3 regions of the Nocardiopsis sp. YSL2 genome follow, and region 3 is predicted to be linked to each of the others. Evidence: riboswitches for the same ligand, from Rfam matches in the RefSeq annotation. Region 3 holds a riboswitch; each other region holds the start of a gene.

Region 1 (5,185 bases), 1.7 Mb from region 3:
GCACGTGAACCTGCTCACCGGCAGTGAGGCCTCCCAGGAGAGCGCCTCCAAGACCACCACGCCGTTCGCCAACGGCCGCGCCCGCTCGGCGCCCGAGACCCCCCGCCAGCCCGTGGTCGCCCAGCCCGGTGCGAGCCGGGTCGAGCCGGCCACCACGTCCAGCGGGGGCCTGGAGGCGATGTTCGCCGAAACCGGCGGGCAGCCCGCGCCCCAGGGCAGCGCCATGGACCAGCTGCGCGCCATGCGCAGGTCGCTCGCACAGCAGCGCGGCGGCGGGGACCACCTGGCCGGGCGCGGTGCCGACTCCCAGCCGTCCGGTCCGATCGACGCCAACGGGTTTCCGTCCGGGGGACAGCCCGCCATGGGCGGCGGCCGCTATCCGGGCACGTCCGCGGGCGGGGCGCCCTCGACCCCCAACGGCCAGGGGAACTACCCGATGACGGGCTCCCACGGCGGTCTGGGCCGGCCGGAGGGCTACACCCTGCCGGGCAGACAGGCCCCCACGGGGAACGGCCAGCCGATGGGCAACGGGCAGCCGATGACCGGGGCCCAGCGACCGTACTCGCCGGGGACGGGCCCGCAGCGCTCCTTCGCGGGCGGTACCGGACCGCAACAGTCCTTCGCCGGTGGGACCGGGCCACAACAGTCCTTCGCGTCGGGGACGGGACCACAGCCCTCGTTCGCCGCCGACCCCCAGACGGGACACGCGCCACCGCAGAGAAGCGCGCCACCGCCGGAACAGCGGTTCGGACCCGGGGACGACTCCGGTTTCGGGGGTGGGCACGAGACAAACCCTACCTATGGGACCAGTACGGAAACTGACGCCGCACGACGCGGCGGGCCGGCACCCGGATACGGGGTGCGGCCGCCTACTGGTCCCGACCACGACACCGTCCGGTACGGTACCGACGGTTATCAGGAACCGCGTTCAAGTCCTGGATATCCCCAGCAGAGCGGTCCCGGCGCGAATACCGTTGACGAAGCGGTGCATGTCGCGCACAAAGAAGGGAACGACTTCGCGGAGTCGATCGCCCGCGAGGCGCCCGCCCTGTGGGTGGAGGCCGTTCTCGCGCGTAGGCCCCGGATGCCCTCCGATCTGGAGGCGCGTCTGCTCCAGGGGTCCTCGCTACCGATCGACCACCTGTTGCGCGACGAGGTCCGGGACGGACTGCGCCAGGGGTTCTGGCAGGCACTGGAGCGCGCCAGGCCCTGAGCGGCGCGTGGGAGTGCGAGTAGGGGATGGCGGCGATGCGGTTGACGCACGTGACGACGGCGGAGCTCGATCGTCTGGAGTTCCATGCCGTCAGGTCCGGCGAACACGGAGGAGTCGCCGCCCAGCTACTGGAGCTGGCCAACCGGGTCGACGCCGGTAGTGAGATCGGCCGCGCGGAGCTGTTCGTCCGGGCGGGGGAGCAGTGGGAGATCGCGCAGGAGTTCGAGCGTGCCTGCGCGGCCTACCAGCGGGCGATCGACGACGGCGGCTCCACGGTGATCGACGCGCGCGCCCTGCGCGCAGGCGCGCTCCTGCACCTGGACGAAGTGGAGCGGGCACAGGCGCAGCTCAAACGCCTGGAGACCGAGGGGCCGCACGGCCTGTCCACCCACATCCACATCGCGGAGGCGCTCTACGCCCACGACGACCTGGAAGGCGCCGAGAGGTGGGCCACAGCCGGCGCCCGCCGGCACGTCGATGGCGAGGTGACCCCCTACGTGCACGATCTGCTGATGGAGCTGCTGCGCATCCGGTTCCGTATCCGCACCGATCTCGGGTTGGACGAGGACGATCTGGACGAGTGGGCCGATGCGCTCTGAGCGCGTGCGTCCCCCGCGGCGCCGCACCGCGCCGCCCGGCCACACCACCCCACCGCCCCGGCGGCCGCACCACGACCGTCGGGAACTTCACCACGCGCCCTGATCGCCATCGCCCCCACGGGGGCCTAGTCTGAGTCCGGCCGCCTTCCCGCGGCGTCCGAGCCCTTGCCCGAACCCCCCGCTGTGGCGGGGGTCCGAGGCGTGCCATACCACGCCCCCGGTGTGCTCATCCTCGTCCGGGTGGAACCCGAGAAATCGGCGACACGCCATCATCTTGCGGTGTTCCGAGGCGCCATCCCCTAGATGTAGTATCGGGCCCGCTGGTGGTTCACCCCGCGGGGTGAGGCGAGAGGGAACCCGGTGTGAATCCGGGGCTGCCCCGCAGCGGTAAGTGGGAACGAAGGCCGTCACACGCACTGGGAACCCCTGAGAGTGCCCGGGAAGCGACAGTCGGTAGGCCGCCCACGAGCCCGAAGACCTGCCACCGGCGCGCACGCCAGACGTGCGCCGACGACGGGGCTTCGAGGGTGAGCCGCGCCGACCCACCGGTCCGTCGACCGCTCGCATCCAGTGCGTCGGTCCCCCCGGTGTGCCGTGCGCCTTGCTGACTCGTGTCCCCTCCCCGCCGGGACTCTTCTACCGAGGTTGGAGCCGCTGTATGACCCTTGACGTCGAGGCCGTGCCCGCATCCGTCCGGCCCGAGACGGCCACCGACGGCGCGCCCCCCGCCGCCATCGACCGGATCGAGCACGTCGTAACCGAGGCCTGCGCGCGGCTGTCGGGTGTTTCGGCGGACAAGGTCCTCACGGAGGCCCGACGCGGCTTCTTCCCCGGCATCTCCGACGCCGAGGTCGAACTCGCGCTGGTCATGGCGGCCCGCAGCTTCGTGGAGGTCGACCCCGACTACTCCCACGTGGCCGCGCGCCTGCTGCTGGACAAGCTCCGCCGCGAGGCCCTCACGTTCATCAGCGGATCCCCCGACGCCGCGGGCCAGTCCGAGATGGCCGACCGCTACCCGGCCTACCTGGCCGCCTACGTCGGCCGCGGCATCGACCTCGGGCAGCTCGACCCCGCGCTGGCCCGGTTCGACCTGGACCGCCTGGGCAAGGCGCTGCGCCCCGAGCGCGACGAGCAGTTCACCTTCCTGGGCATCCAGACCCTCTACGACCGCTACTTCCTGCACAGCGACGAGGTCCGCTACGAGCTGCCGCAGGCGTTCTTCATGCGCGTGGCGATGGGCCTGGCGCTCAACGAGGACGACCGCGAGGCGCGCGCGATCGAGTTCTACGAGCTGCTCTCCTCGTTCGACTTCATGGCCTCCACGCCCACCCTGTTCAACGCGGGCACGGTCCGCGCCCAGCTGTCGTCGTGCTTCCTCACCACCGTCGGCGACGACCTGCAGGACATCTTCCACGGCATCAGCAACAACGCGATGCTGTCCAAGTACTCGGGCGGCCTCGGCAACGACTGGACCCCGGTCCGCGGCCTCGGATCGCACATCCGGGGGACCAACGGCAAGAGCCAGGGCGTCGTCCCGTTCCTGAAGATCGCCAACGACACCGCCGTCGCGGTCAATCAGGGGGGAAAGCGGAAGGGCGCGGTCTGCGCCTACCTGGAGACCTGGCACATCGACATCGAGGAGTTCCTCGACCTCCGCAAGAACACCGGTGACGAGCGCCGCCGCACCCACGACATGAACACCGCGAACTGGGTCCCCGACCTGTTCATGCAGCGGGTCGAGGAGGGCGGCGACTGGACCCTGTTCTCGCCGAACGAGGTGCCCGACCTGCACGACAAGTACGGCACGGACTTCGCCGAGGCCTACACCCGCTACGAGGCCGAGGCCGCGGCGGGCCGGATCAAGGTGTCCAAGACCCTGCCGGCCGTCGAGCTGTGGCGCCGCATGCTCACCATGCTGTTCGAGACCGGCCACCCGTGGATCACCTTCAAGGACCCCTCCAACCTGCGCTCGCCCCAGCAGCACACGGGCGTGGTCCACTCCTCCAACCTGTGCACCGAGATCACGCTGAACACCAGCGCCGACGAGGTCGCCGTCTGCAACCTGGGATCGGTCAACCTCGCCCAGCACGTGGGACCGCAGGGCCTGGACGCCGAGCGGCTGCGCCGGACCGTGCGCACCGCCGTGCGCATGCTCGACAACGTCATCGACGTGAACTTCTACACGATCCCCGAGGCGCGCCGAGCGAACATGCGCCACCGCCCCGTGGGCCTGGGCCTGATGGGCTTCCAGGACGCGCTGTTCAAGCTGCGCACCCCCTACGCCTCGGACGGCGCCGTCACGTTCGCCGACGAGAGCATGGAGCTGATCAGCTACTACGCGATCGAGGCCTCCGCGGAGCTGGCCGCCGAGCGCGGCTCCTACGAGTCCTTCGACGGCTCGCTGTGGAGCCAGGGCATCCTGCCGATCGACTCCCTGCGGCTGCTGGCCGAGGCCCGCGGCGGCGTGCTGGACATGGACCGCGGCGAGACCCTGGACTGGGACTCGCTGCGCGAGCGCGTCCGCTCGACCGGCATGCGCAACTCCAACGTGATGGCCATCGCGCCCACCGCGACCATCGCCAACATCACCGGCGTCGGCCAGTCGATCGAGCCCGTCTACCGGAACCTGTTCGTGAAGTCGAACATGTCCGGCGACTTCACGGTCGTCAACCCCTACCTGGTCCGCGACCTCAAGGAGCGCGGACTCTGGGACGACCAGATGGTCTCCGACCTGAAGATGCACGACGGCAGCCTGGGCGCCATCGACCGCGTCCCCGCCGACCTCAAGGCGCTCTACGCGACCGCGTTCGAGGTCGACCCCGAGTGGCTGGTGGACGCGGGCTCGCGCCGCCAGAAGTGGATCGACCAGGCCCAGTCGCTGAACCTGTACATGGCGGCGCCGAGCGGCCGCAAGCTGGACGCCCTGTATCGGCGCGCCTGGAAGTCCGGGCTCAAGACCACGTACTACCTGCGCTCGCAGAGCGCCACGCACGTGGAGAAGAGCACGCTCAAGGGCACAGACGGCCGCCTCAACGCCGTCTCCTCCGGCCCGGCCCCGGCCCCGGCTCCGTCGCCCGCGCCGTCCCCGAGCCCGTCGCCGTCGCCCGCCCCGAGCCCGGCTCCGGCCCCCGCCCCGAACGCCGCACCCGCCGACGCCGGTGAGGACGAGTTCGACATCGTGGACGGCCAGGCCTGCTCCATCGACGACCCCGAGTGCGAGGCCTGCCAGTAGTAGAAGGCAGCCCCCCGGGGCGGCGGCTCGCGAGCCGCCGCCCCGGCGAACCACTCTCCCCAGACACGACAGTTCCGGCCACGACGGCCGGAGAACGGAAGTACCCGAGGATGACCACCGTCTCCGAGAACAGCGCCGCCG
Region 2 (5,185 bases), 1.9 Mb from region 3:
GTGGTCGTCGTCGGCCGGGACGTCGGACGCGAGGGCGAGTCGCTGACGGTGACCACCCTCGCCGACCTCGATCCGGCCGCCATCGACATGCGCTGCCTGGTGATCGTCGGCGCGTCCGGCACCCGGGTCTCCGGTGCGGGGCGGGTCTGGACCCCCAGGTGGGTGAAGCCGTGACCGTGCACTTCGTGGGGGCGGGCCCCGGCGCCGCGGACCTGCTGACCGTGCGGGCGACGCGGATGCTCGCCGCGGCCGGCGTGGTGCTCTACCCCGGCACGTACCTGGACCCGGAGGTCCTCACCCACTGCGCGCCCGACGCCGACCTGGTGGACACCCAGGGCCTGGACCTCGACCGCATCACCGACCACCTGGTCGCCGCGCACGCCTCCGGGCGGGACGTCGTCCGGCTCACGTCCGGCGATCCGTCGATCTACTCGGCGCTGGCCGAACAGACGCGCCGGCTCGACGCGCACGGCGTCCCGTGGGACGTCACTCCGGGTGTGCCGGCGTACGCGGCCGCCTCGGCGCTGGTGGGGCGGGAGCTGACCGTGCCGCTGGTGGCGCAGTCGGTGGTGCTGACGCGGACCCGGGCGCGCTCGACGGCCATGCCGGAGACCGAGTCGCTGGGCGCCTTCGCGGCGACCCGGGCCACGCTGGTGCTGCACCTGGCGATCAGGCGGGTGCGGGAGCTGATGGCGGAGGTCGGTCCCGAGTACGGCGCCGACTGCCCGGTCGTGGTCGTCCACCGCGCCAGCCAGCCCGGTGAGGCCGTCCTGCGCGGCACGGTCGCCACCATCGCGGACGCGGTGGAGGAGGCCGGGTTCCGGCAGGCGGCGGTCGTGCTGGTGGGGTGGGCGCTGGACGCCCGCGAGGGTGGCGAGTCCTTCCTCTACGACCCGGCCCGGCCCAGGGGTGTGGACCCCGGCCGGTGACGCACCGGCCCGCCGCGGGAGTGGGGGCCGTGGCCCGCTGGGACCAGGACGGCGCGGTGCGTGGTGCCCCCGCGGTCCGGCACGGTCGGGAGCGGTGACGGTCAGTGCCCGGAGGCCAGGAACCACTGGGTGACCGTGCGGGCGGGTGCCCAGCCGGTGAACGTGCCGATGGGCGCGGCGGTCTCGACGGCGATCCGGGTGAGCTCGCCTCCGTGGCGCCGGTAGGCGTCCGCGAGCAGGTGCTCGGTCTCCAGCGTCACGCCGTGCACCACGAGCCGGCCGCCGGGCCTCAGCGCCCGCAGGCAGGTGTCCAGTACTCCCGGCCGGGTCGCGCCGCCGCCGACGAACACCGCGTCGGGAATGGGCAGCCCAGCCAGGGCGTCCGGTGCCCGGCCGGTCACGACCGACAGTCCCGGGACGCCGAGGCGGCCCGCGTTGCGGCCGATCCGGGCGGCGCGCTCGGGGTGGGACTCGACCGCTGTGGCGGTGCAGGTGGGATGGGCGCGCATCCACTCGATGCCGACCGAACCCGCACCCGCGCCCACATCCCACAGGTGCTCCCCCGGCGAGGGCGCCAGCCGGGCCAGGGCCGAGGCCCGCAGGTCGCGCTTGGTGAGCTGGCCGTCGTGCTCGAACGCCTCGTCCGGCAGGCCAGCGGCCAGGCCGTACCCGGGTGGGCCGACGAACTCCAGAGCGAGCACGTGGAGCGGGGACACGGGTCCCGGCGGGTCCGACAGCCAGTCGTCGGCCGTGGCCTCCAGCCGGGATTCCGATCCCGGTCCCGGTTCCGGTTCCGCGCCTGCGCCCGGCACCGGGTCCGATCCCGAACCCGCTCCCAGGTCGCCCAGGACGGTCATCCGGCTGGCCCCGTAGCCGGCATCCGCCAACAGGGCCGCGACCGCCGCGGGGGTCCGCCCGTCGGAGGACAGTACGAGGACCCGGCGGCCGGGAGCCAGTTGCCGCAGGACCAGGCGCGGGTCGCGCCCGACCAGGCTCACCACCGCGCAGCGCTCGGCGGGCCAGCCCATGCGGGCCCGGGCCAGAGCGACCGAGGACACGGCCGGTTCCACCCGCACCGCCCCGGCCCCCAGCAGATCGACGAGTGTGGTGCCGATCCCGGAGACGAACGGATCACCGGACGCGAGGGCCACGGTGGCGGCGTCGTCGAGCGCGAGGGAGCCCAGCAGATCCGGCAGTCCCTCCCGGAGGGGCGAGGGCCAGGCCGCCCGGCGCTGTCCGGGCCGCTCCGGCAGCATGGCCAGGTGCCGGTGGCCGCCCAGGACCACATCCGCGTCGAGGATGAGCCGACGAAGCCGCTCCGGTACACCGGGCCAGCCGTCGGCACCGACGCCGACGACGGTGATCCGGGGTTCGGTGGGAGGGGGAGGGTCGGCCTGCATGGCCTCGACGCTATCGTGGCCACAGGCACGAGGTGCCCCTACGGCCCAACCATCGGAAAGGGTGGGGACGGCGGAAGGGGAGAATCTGGGAAGCCCGGTGAGATTCCGGCACAGGCCCGCTGCGGTGAACCGAGCCTCCGTGAGGGAGGACTCGGCAAGTCCGAAGACCGGCCTCGCGCCCGTCCTTACGGATGGCGACACGAGCGGGAGCCTCACATGCCATGGGTGCCATCGCACTACCCCTTCTCCGCGATCGTCGGCTGCGACGCCGACGACCTCGACGACCTGGGCCTGTCCCTCGTCCTCAGCAGCCTCTCGCCGGAGATCGGCGGTGTCCTGGTACGCGGTGAGAAGGGCACGGCCAAGTCCACCGCCGTACGAGCCCTGGCCTCCCTCCTCCCGCCCATCGAGGTCTACCAGGGCGACCGCTTCTCCGTGGACCCCGCCGACACCGCCCAGCGCTCCCCGGACGGCCCGTTCGGGCCGGGAACGGCCGTGGAGAGCAGGCCGGTCCGGCTCGTCGAACTCCCGGTCGGCGCCACCGAGGACCGCGTGCTCGGCTCCCTGCACCTGGAGCAGGCGCTCACGCACGGCCAGGTGGCCTACGAACCCGGCCTGCTCGCCCGCTCCCACCGGGGTCTGCTGTACGTCGACGAGGTCAACCTGCTCCACGACCACCTCGTGGACCTCCTCCTGGACGCCGCCGCGACCGGCCGCGTGACCGTGGAGCGCGACGGGTTCTCCGTCGAGCACGCCGCCCGGTTCCTGCTCATCGGCACGATGAACCCCGAGGAGGGCGAGCTGCGCCCGCAGCTCCTGGACCGGTTCGGGCTCACCGTCGAGATCGCCGCGCCGCGTGACCCCGCGTCGCGGGCCGAGGTGGTGCGCAGGCGCATGGCCTACGATGCGGACCCGGTCGCCTTCTCGGCCCGCTTCCACGAGGCGGAGAAGGCGCTCGCCGAACGCATCGCCGAGGCCAGGGAGCTGCTCGGCCGGGTGCTGCTGTCCGAGGCGGCGCTGCTGAAGATCGCCGAGGTGTGCGCGGCGTTCGGGGTGGACGGCCTGCGGGCCGACATCGTCACCGCGCGCACGGCGGTGGCGCACGCGGCCTGGGCGGGCCGCACCTCGGTCACGCTGGCCGACATCCGCCGTGCCGCCCTGCTCGCCCTTCCGCACCGGCGCCGCCGCAACCCGTTCGACGCTCCGGGGCTCGACGAGGACCTCCTCGACCGGGTGCTGGGGGATGAGGAGCCGCCGCCCGACCCGACCGACCCGCCGGAGGGCGACGGGTCGGATGGGACGGATGGTGCGGAGAGCACGGAAGGGACGGAGGAGTCGGCGGAGACGGAAGGGCCTTCGGACGCCGGAGAGCAGCCCCCGCCCGCGCCCGACGGCCCCGCCGACGGCGGGGCCGGTCCCGAGGCGTCCGCTGACGACCGGGGCGACCCGGCCGAGCCCGGCGACGGGACGCACGACGCACCGACCGAGGAGGAGGCCCCCTCTCCCGGACGGGACGGCTCCGACGGGCGGGACGACGGCACCGGCTCGTCGGTCCTGGCCAAGGCGACCGCTCCCTACCGGCCCCGGACGCTCACCGTGCGGGGCACGGGAGAGGGCGCCGACGGCAGGCGCAGCCGGGCCATCGGCACCCGGGGCCGCCGGATCGGCGCGACCCCGCCCGGCCAGGGGCCCGGCACCTCGCTCCACCTGGTCGAGACCGTGCGCGCCGCCGCGTCCCGGCCGCGGGGCGGCGAACCGCCCCAAGGCGGAGGCCGGCTGCGGATCCAGCCCCGTGACCTGCGCGTCGCGGTGCGCGAGGGCCAGGAGACCAACCTGATCCTCTTCTGCGTGGACGCGTCCGGGTCGATGGCGGCGCGCAAGCGCATGACCGAGGTCAAGACCGCGGTCCTGTCCCTCCTCCTGGACGCCTACCGGCGCCGCGACAAGGTCGGCCTGGTCACCTTCCGGGGCCGGAGCGCCGAACTCGCTCTGCCGCCCACCCGTTCCGTCGACGTGGCCGCGGCCCGACTCGACGACCTGCCCGCCGGCGGCCGTACCCCGATCGCCGAGGGGCTGGTGGAGGCGGCTCGCGTCCTCCAGCGCGAGCGGCTGCGGGACCCGAAGCTGCGCCCGCTCCTGGTCGTGGTCACCGATGGCCGGGCCACGGGGGGCTCGGGCGCCGTGGGGCGGGCGATGAGCGCCGCCGACCACGTCGCGGGCCTGGGCGTGGCCACCGTCGTGGTGGACGGCGAGTCCGGTCCGATGCGTCTGGGCCTGGCCGCCACCCTCGCCGCCCGGCTGGGAGCCGACCACGTACCCGTCAGTGAAGTCAGCGCCGACGCGCTGGGCAGCGCCGTACGAGAGAGGGCCGCCTGATGCCTCAAGGACAACCGCTCGTCGTCCCCGACGACGGACTCACCACGCGGCAGCGCCGCAACCAGCCGCTGTTCGCCGTCCACACCGGCGACGGGAAGGGCAAGTCGACCGCCGCGTTCGGTCTCGCGCTGCGCGGCTGGAACCAGGGCTGGCGGATCGGCGTGTTCCAGTTCGTCAAGTCGGCGAAGTGGCGCATCGGCGAGCAGACCGTCCTGGAGCGCCTGGGCGAGCTGCACGAGGAGACCGGCGAGGGCGGCCCGGTCGAGTGGCACAAGATGGGTTCGGGCTGGTCGTGGATCCGTCGGAAGGACGGGACGGAGGACCACGCGGCGGCGGCCGTGGAGGGCTGGGCGGAGATCAGGCGCCGGCTCGCCGACCAGACGCACGACCTGCTCATCCTCGACGAGTTCACCTACCCGATCGCCTGGGGCTGGGTCGACGCCGACGAGGTCGTCGCGGCCCTGCGGGACCGTCCCGGCC
Region 3 (5,185 bases):
GGCCCCCTCTCGCGTGCTCTGCGGGCCTCCTCCGCTACCGGCGTCCCCGCAGGACCGGTCGGTCCCGTGGGATCCCGGCTTCGAGCTCGGCGCGGACGCGACGGGCGGCCTCGACCATGTTGCGCAGGGCCTGCTCCGCCTCGGCGTAGCGGCGGGTCTTGAGCCCGCAGTCGGGGTTGACCCACACCTTGTCCGCGTCGATGTGGGCGACCGCCAGGCGCAGCGACTCCACGATCTCCTCCACCGAGGGCACCCGTGGCGAGTGGATGTCGTACACCCCCGGGCCGATCCCCCTGCGGTAGCCGCGGCGGCCCAGGTCGGCCACCAGCTCCATGCGTGAGCGGGCCGCCTCGACACTCGTGACGTCGGCGTCGAGCGCCTCGATGCCGTCGACGATCAGGCCGAACTCCGAGTAGCACATGTGCGTGTGGACGGTCGTGGTCGGCGCGACACCGCTGGTCGCCAGCCGGAAGGAGCCCACCGCCCAGTCGAGGTAGGCCTGGCGCCGCTCCCGGCGCAGCGGCAACAGCTCGCGCAGTGCGGCCTCGTCCACCTGGATGTGCCGGATCCCGGCGCGCTCCAGGTCGGTGACCTCGTCGCGCAGGGCCAGTCCGACCTGGCGGGCGGTCTCGCCCAAGGGCTGGTCGGTGCGGACGAACGACCAGGCCAGCATCGTGACGGGTCCGGTGAGCATGCCCTTGACCGGTTTGTCGGTCCGACCCTGTGCGTAGGTGATCCACTCGACCGTCATCGGTTCGGGCCGGGAGACGTCCCCGTAGAGGATCGGCGGGCGCACGCACCGGGACCCGTAGGACTGCACCCATCCGAACTCGGTGGTGCCGAAGCCCCGAAGGTGCTCGGCGAAGTACTGGACCATGTCGTTGCGCTCGGGCTCGCCGTGCACGAGGACGTCCAGGCCGATGTCCTCCTGGAGTGCGATGACGCGGTCGATCTCCTCGCGCAGGAGCTTGGTGTAGTCCTGCTCCGACAGTTCGCCCCGGCGGTGGGCGGCGCGGGCGCGGCGCAGGTCGGGGGTCTGGGGGAAGGACCCGATCGTGGTGGTGGTCAGGGGCGTGTCCGTGGGCAGGCCGCGTACCTTGGTGCGTCGTTCCGCCTGCGGGCCGAGCGCGTCCAGGCGTGCGCGTACACGGGCGTCGGTGAAGGACGGGGGCCGGGTGGCCGACGCGTCGTCGACGTCGGCCCCCTCGGAGCCCTCGGAGAGGACGCGGCCGAGCAGGGCCACTTCCGCGGCCTTCTGCTTGGCGAAGGCCAGGGCTCCGCGCAGTTCGGGCTCCAGTGCGGTCTCGGCGTCCAGGTCGATGGGCACGTGCAGCAGGGAGCAGGAGGTACCGACGGTGAGCTCGTCGGTCAGGGCGAGCAGTGTGCCGAGCGTGGCCGCGGCGGCCCGCACGTCGGTGCGCCACACGTTGCGCCCGTCCACGACCCCGGCCACCAGCCGGGTCGAACCCAGCCCGGACACCTGCACCAGGTCGTCGACGGCCTCGCCGTCGGTCACCAGGTCCAGACCCACCGCCTCGACCGGGGACTCCTTGAGCACGCGCAGCGCGGGGGCGCCGATGGAGCCGAAGTAGGTGGACACCGACAGGGCGGGGCGCTCGGTGAGCGATCCCAGCCGCTGGTAGACGCGCTCCAGGCGGTCGGTGGCGGCGCGGCCCTCGTCGGTGGCCAGGATCGGTTCGTCGAGCTGGACCTCGGTGGCCCCGGCCGACCTCAACTCGCCCAGGAGCAGGGTGTAGGCGTCGAGCAGCTGGTCGAGCAGGCTGAGCGGATCCCAGCCCGCCGGGGCGTCGTCAGCGGCCTTGGCGAGCATCAGGAAGGTCAGCGGCCCGAGCAGGACCGGACGGGTGTGGTACCCCTCGGCGGCGGCCTCCCGGAACTCGGCGACGGGCTTGTCTCCGACCAGGCGGGGCCGGGTGCGCGGCGAGAGTTCGGGCACCAGGTAGTGGTAGTTCGTGTCGAACCACTTGGTCATCTCCAGCGGCGGTGCGCCCTCGTCGCCGCGGGCCATCGCGAAGTAGCGGCGCAGCTCCTCGTCGCGGTCGGCCGCGGCGGCAGGGGAGGCGAAGCGTGAGGGGACCAGATCGAACAGGACCGCGGTGTCCAGGACGTGGTCGTAGAGGGAGAAGGTGTTGGAGGGCAGGTCGTCGACGCCCGCCGCGCGCAGCTGGGCCAGGACGCCCGAGCGCAGGGCGGAGGCGACGGTGTCGAGCTCCCGGGCGCCGATGGCCCCCTTCCAGTAGGACTCGCAGGCGCGCTTGAGTTCGCGGCGCGGGCCGATCCTCGGGTAGCCGTGCACGGTGGAGCGCACGGACGGCCGCGGGGCCGCCGGAGTAGTGGTCATGAGCTTCTCTCCCCTCGTCGAAAGCCGGGTCCCGGCCGAGGGTAGGAGAGAAGGACGCGGGCACGCGTCAGAGCGCGTCCGGGACGCGCACGCCTGCCACCGCCCTTGGCCCTCCCTCGGGGCGCGGGACCACCGGCGGCACGGGTGCGCCACCGGGCGGAGGCAGGTCTTCGGACTCGTGGGCGGTGCCGGTCGACCGGCTCACCTACTCGACGCCGCTTCCCAGCCGCCGACCGTTCCGGTCGGAGTGCCAGTGCTCATGGCGACTTTCGTTCCCACTCACCGCTGCGGGGCAGTCCCGGACTCGCACCGGGTTCCCTCTTGCGACACAGCCCACTGTGGTCCGGGGCTCGGACCGGCGCGTTCGTGGACTGTGTACCTTCCACGCCTGCAAGTATAGGGAGACCCCCGCTTCGCCCCTGCACCCGGCGCAGAATCCCTTGCCATGCGCCCGATTTCCGCGCGAACCCCCGCTCCGTGTCGGGCGTCACACAACACATGAACAAGCGTTGCGCGCGGGAGCACCCCGGCTCCGCGCGAACGTTCGTCTGCAGATGAACGTGGAGAACCCCTGGTGAACAAGCCGTCCCACCCCACGATGGCACCTGATCGCCCCCTGATCACGGTTGTGGTCGCGATGGTGGTCCTGTTGGGACTGGTGTACCTGGCGACCCGTCCCTCGGGGCCCCTGGCCCCCGTCGACTCGGAGACCGCCTCGAACGGGTCCACCGAGGACGCGAGTGCTCCCGAGATACCCGCGACCGGCGAACCCGACGAGCTGACGGTGGTCGACCCCGCCGAGGTCGTGGACCTCGACGAGGCCGAACTCGCCTACGACGGCGACCTCGACGTGGTGGTCCGCTACCCCGTCCTGCCCAACGCCGAGCCGCTCACCGACTTCCTCGACCGGACACTGGCCGCCGGCGTCGAGGCGTTCGACGCCGCCAACCCGGGCGCGGAGTCCTACGAGGCCGAGTGGCAGCTCACCGCCGCCAACGACGGCGTGGTGGGCGTGCGTATGACGAGCATGGAGACCGACTCCGAGGGCACCCGGGAGTGCCACAGCACCTACTGGTACGACACCGCCACCGGGCAGACCTTCGAGTCCACGCGCCTGTTCGGCGGACAGGACCAGCTGGCGGAGGCCAACGGACTGGTCAGGGAACGCGTTCCGGACTCCGCGTACACCGACACCATCCACCCGGTCGGCGCGCTGTACGACTCCGTCGGGTTCAACCCGGACGGCGACCTGGTCGTGGAGTTCGACGACGGGCAGGTGGCGGCGCCCGACGAGGGCCGCGTGCACGCGGTGCTGGACCGCGAGGGGACCGAGCCCCTGCTGTCGGAGCTGGGCGCGCGGGTGCGCGACGCGGCGACCGTCGGGGTACGGGGGTTCGCCATCGCCGAGCCGCCCGAGGCGGACAAGGACGGCCGGGACGACCCGACGCCGGGCCACCTGTCCCCCGTCGACGACGAGGTCGACTGCTCCGACCCCGAGACCAGGTGCGTGGCCCTGACCTACGACGACGGTCCCGGTGGGGGCACCCCCGCGCTGCTGGACACCCTGGCGGAGTACGACGCGCGGGCCACGTTCTTCGTCACCGGTGTGCCGGTCATGGCGGACCCGATGACGGTCCGGCGGGCCTACGCCGAGGGGCACGAGATCGCCAACCACACGCTCGGCCACCCCGACCTGACGGGCCTGAGCGAGAGCGCTGTGCGGTCGGAGCTGGCCACCGTGCAGGCACAGATCTACCGCGAGACCGGCTACACCCCCGACCTCATGCGTCCGCCGTACGGCGCGACCGACGACAGCGTCGCGGCCGTGACCGCGGACATGGGGCTGGCGCAGATCCTGTGGAGCGTCGACACCAACGACTGGAAGGACCGCAACGCGTCGATCGTGAAGGGCCGCGCGCTGAACGGTGCCTCCGACGGCGCCATCATCCTCATGCACGACATCCACGACACGTCGATCACCGCGTCCCACGAGATCATCCGTGAGCTGGACGCGCGCGGCTACACCATGGTCACCGTCTCCCAGCTGCTCGGTACCACCGAGCCCGGCGCGACCTACGTCGACGGCGTCCCCGCACCGCCCGAGGAGAGCCCGTCCCCGGACGGGGACCACGAGGACGTGTAGGGGCGGACGGACAGGGCGTGCACGGGGATGACGCGCCAGGTGTCCTGACCACTTGTGGTCAGGACACCTGGGCGGCACTCCCGGTCCTCTATCTTGCTGGCAAGACAAGCGTGGAATCGGTCCAGTTGAGGGAGTCCGTCAGTGCCAGCGACCCGAGTTCCCCAGGTCAGGACCGGGTCCAGCCCGGTCCCGGCCCGGCGGTGGAGGACCGGTGCCGCCCTCGCGGCGGTGCTCCTGCCGGTGACCGCCTGCGCGGCGATCACCGGAGGCGGCACCACCGCGCCCGAGGACATCACCGTCCTCATCGATCCGGCGGAGGCGGCCGAGGCGGCGGTGGACGAGTGGACCGGCGACGCCGACGCCTTCGGAGACCATCCCCACCGGCCGGAGGGCGTGGAGATCGATGTCGCCCACCCGGCGTTCACGGGGGCGGCCGAGCAGTTCACCACCGACCTGGCCGCACAGGTGGACCGGGACGTCCAGGACTTTCGCGGGGCCAGCCGGGATCCGATGAGCCTGGACATCGACTGGCAGGTCGTCGCCGCCGGCGACGGTGTCCTGGGCGTGCGACTGATCCGGACGGAGACGGACCTGCACGGCACGCGCCGGGCGTACGGAACCTACTGGTACGACGCGCAGAGCGGGCTGACCCGCTACGCCACCGAACTCGTCCGCGACCA

Evidence for each region. A riboswitch is a leader RNA that binds a small molecule or an ion and turns the genes downstream of it on or off. The one in region 3 is predicted to bind cobalamin.
Region 1: linked by a shared signal. The riboswitch ahead of M1P99_RS12595 (ribonucleoside-diphosphate reductase subunit alpha) and the one ahead of metE (5-methyltetrahydropteroyltriglutamate--homocysteine S-methyltransferase) in region 3 are both predicted to bind cobalamin.
Region 2: linked by a shared signal. The riboswitch ahead of M1P99_RS11955 (VWA domain-containing protein) and the one ahead of metE (5-methyltetrahydropteroyltriglutamate--homocysteine S-methyltransferase) in region 3 are both predicted to bind cobalamin.

What each region holds. Positions count from the first base shown of each region.
Region 1 covers NZ_JAMOAO010000001.1:2,905,244-2,910,428, forward strand. Annotated here, with positions in the region: gene M1P99_RS12585 (NYN domain-containing protein) at 1-1,213, shown strand, start outside; gene M1P99_RS12590 (hypothetical protein) at 1,240-1,812, shown strand; cobalamin riboswitch at 2,120-2,313, shown strand; gene M1P99_RS12595 (ribonucleoside-diphosphate reductase subunit alpha) at 2,471-5,044, shown strand; gene M1P99_RS12600 (ribonucleotide-diphosphate reductase subunit beta) at 5,155-5,185, shown strand, end outside.
Region 2 covers NZ_JAMOAO010000001.1:2,752,754-2,757,938, reverse strand. Annotated here, with positions in the region: gene M1P99_RS11970 (precorrin-2 C(20)-methyltransferase) at 1-174, shown strand, start outside; gene M1P99_RS11965 (cobalt-precorrin-4/precorrin-4 C(11)-methyltransferase) at 159-929, shown strand; gene cbiE (precorrin-6y C5,15-methyltransferase (decarboxylating) subunit CbiE) at 1,031-2,329, opposite strand; cobalamin riboswitch at 2,358-2,505, shown strand; gene M1P99_RS11955 (VWA domain-containing protein) at 2,546-4,705, shown strand; gene cobO (cob(I)yrinic acid a,c-diamide adenosyltransferase) at 4,705-5,185, shown strand, end outside.
Region 3 covers NZ_JAMOAO010000001.1:4,602,777-4,607,961, reverse strand. Annotated here, with positions in the region: gene metE (5-methyltetrahydropteroyltriglutamate--homocysteine S-methyltransferase) at 35-2,362, opposite strand; cobalamin riboswitch at 2,525-2,699, opposite strand; gene M1P99_RS20215 (polysaccharide deacetylase family protein) at 2,961-4,505, shown strand; gene M1P99_RS20210 (polysaccharide deacetylase family protein) at 4,647-5,185, shown strand, end outside.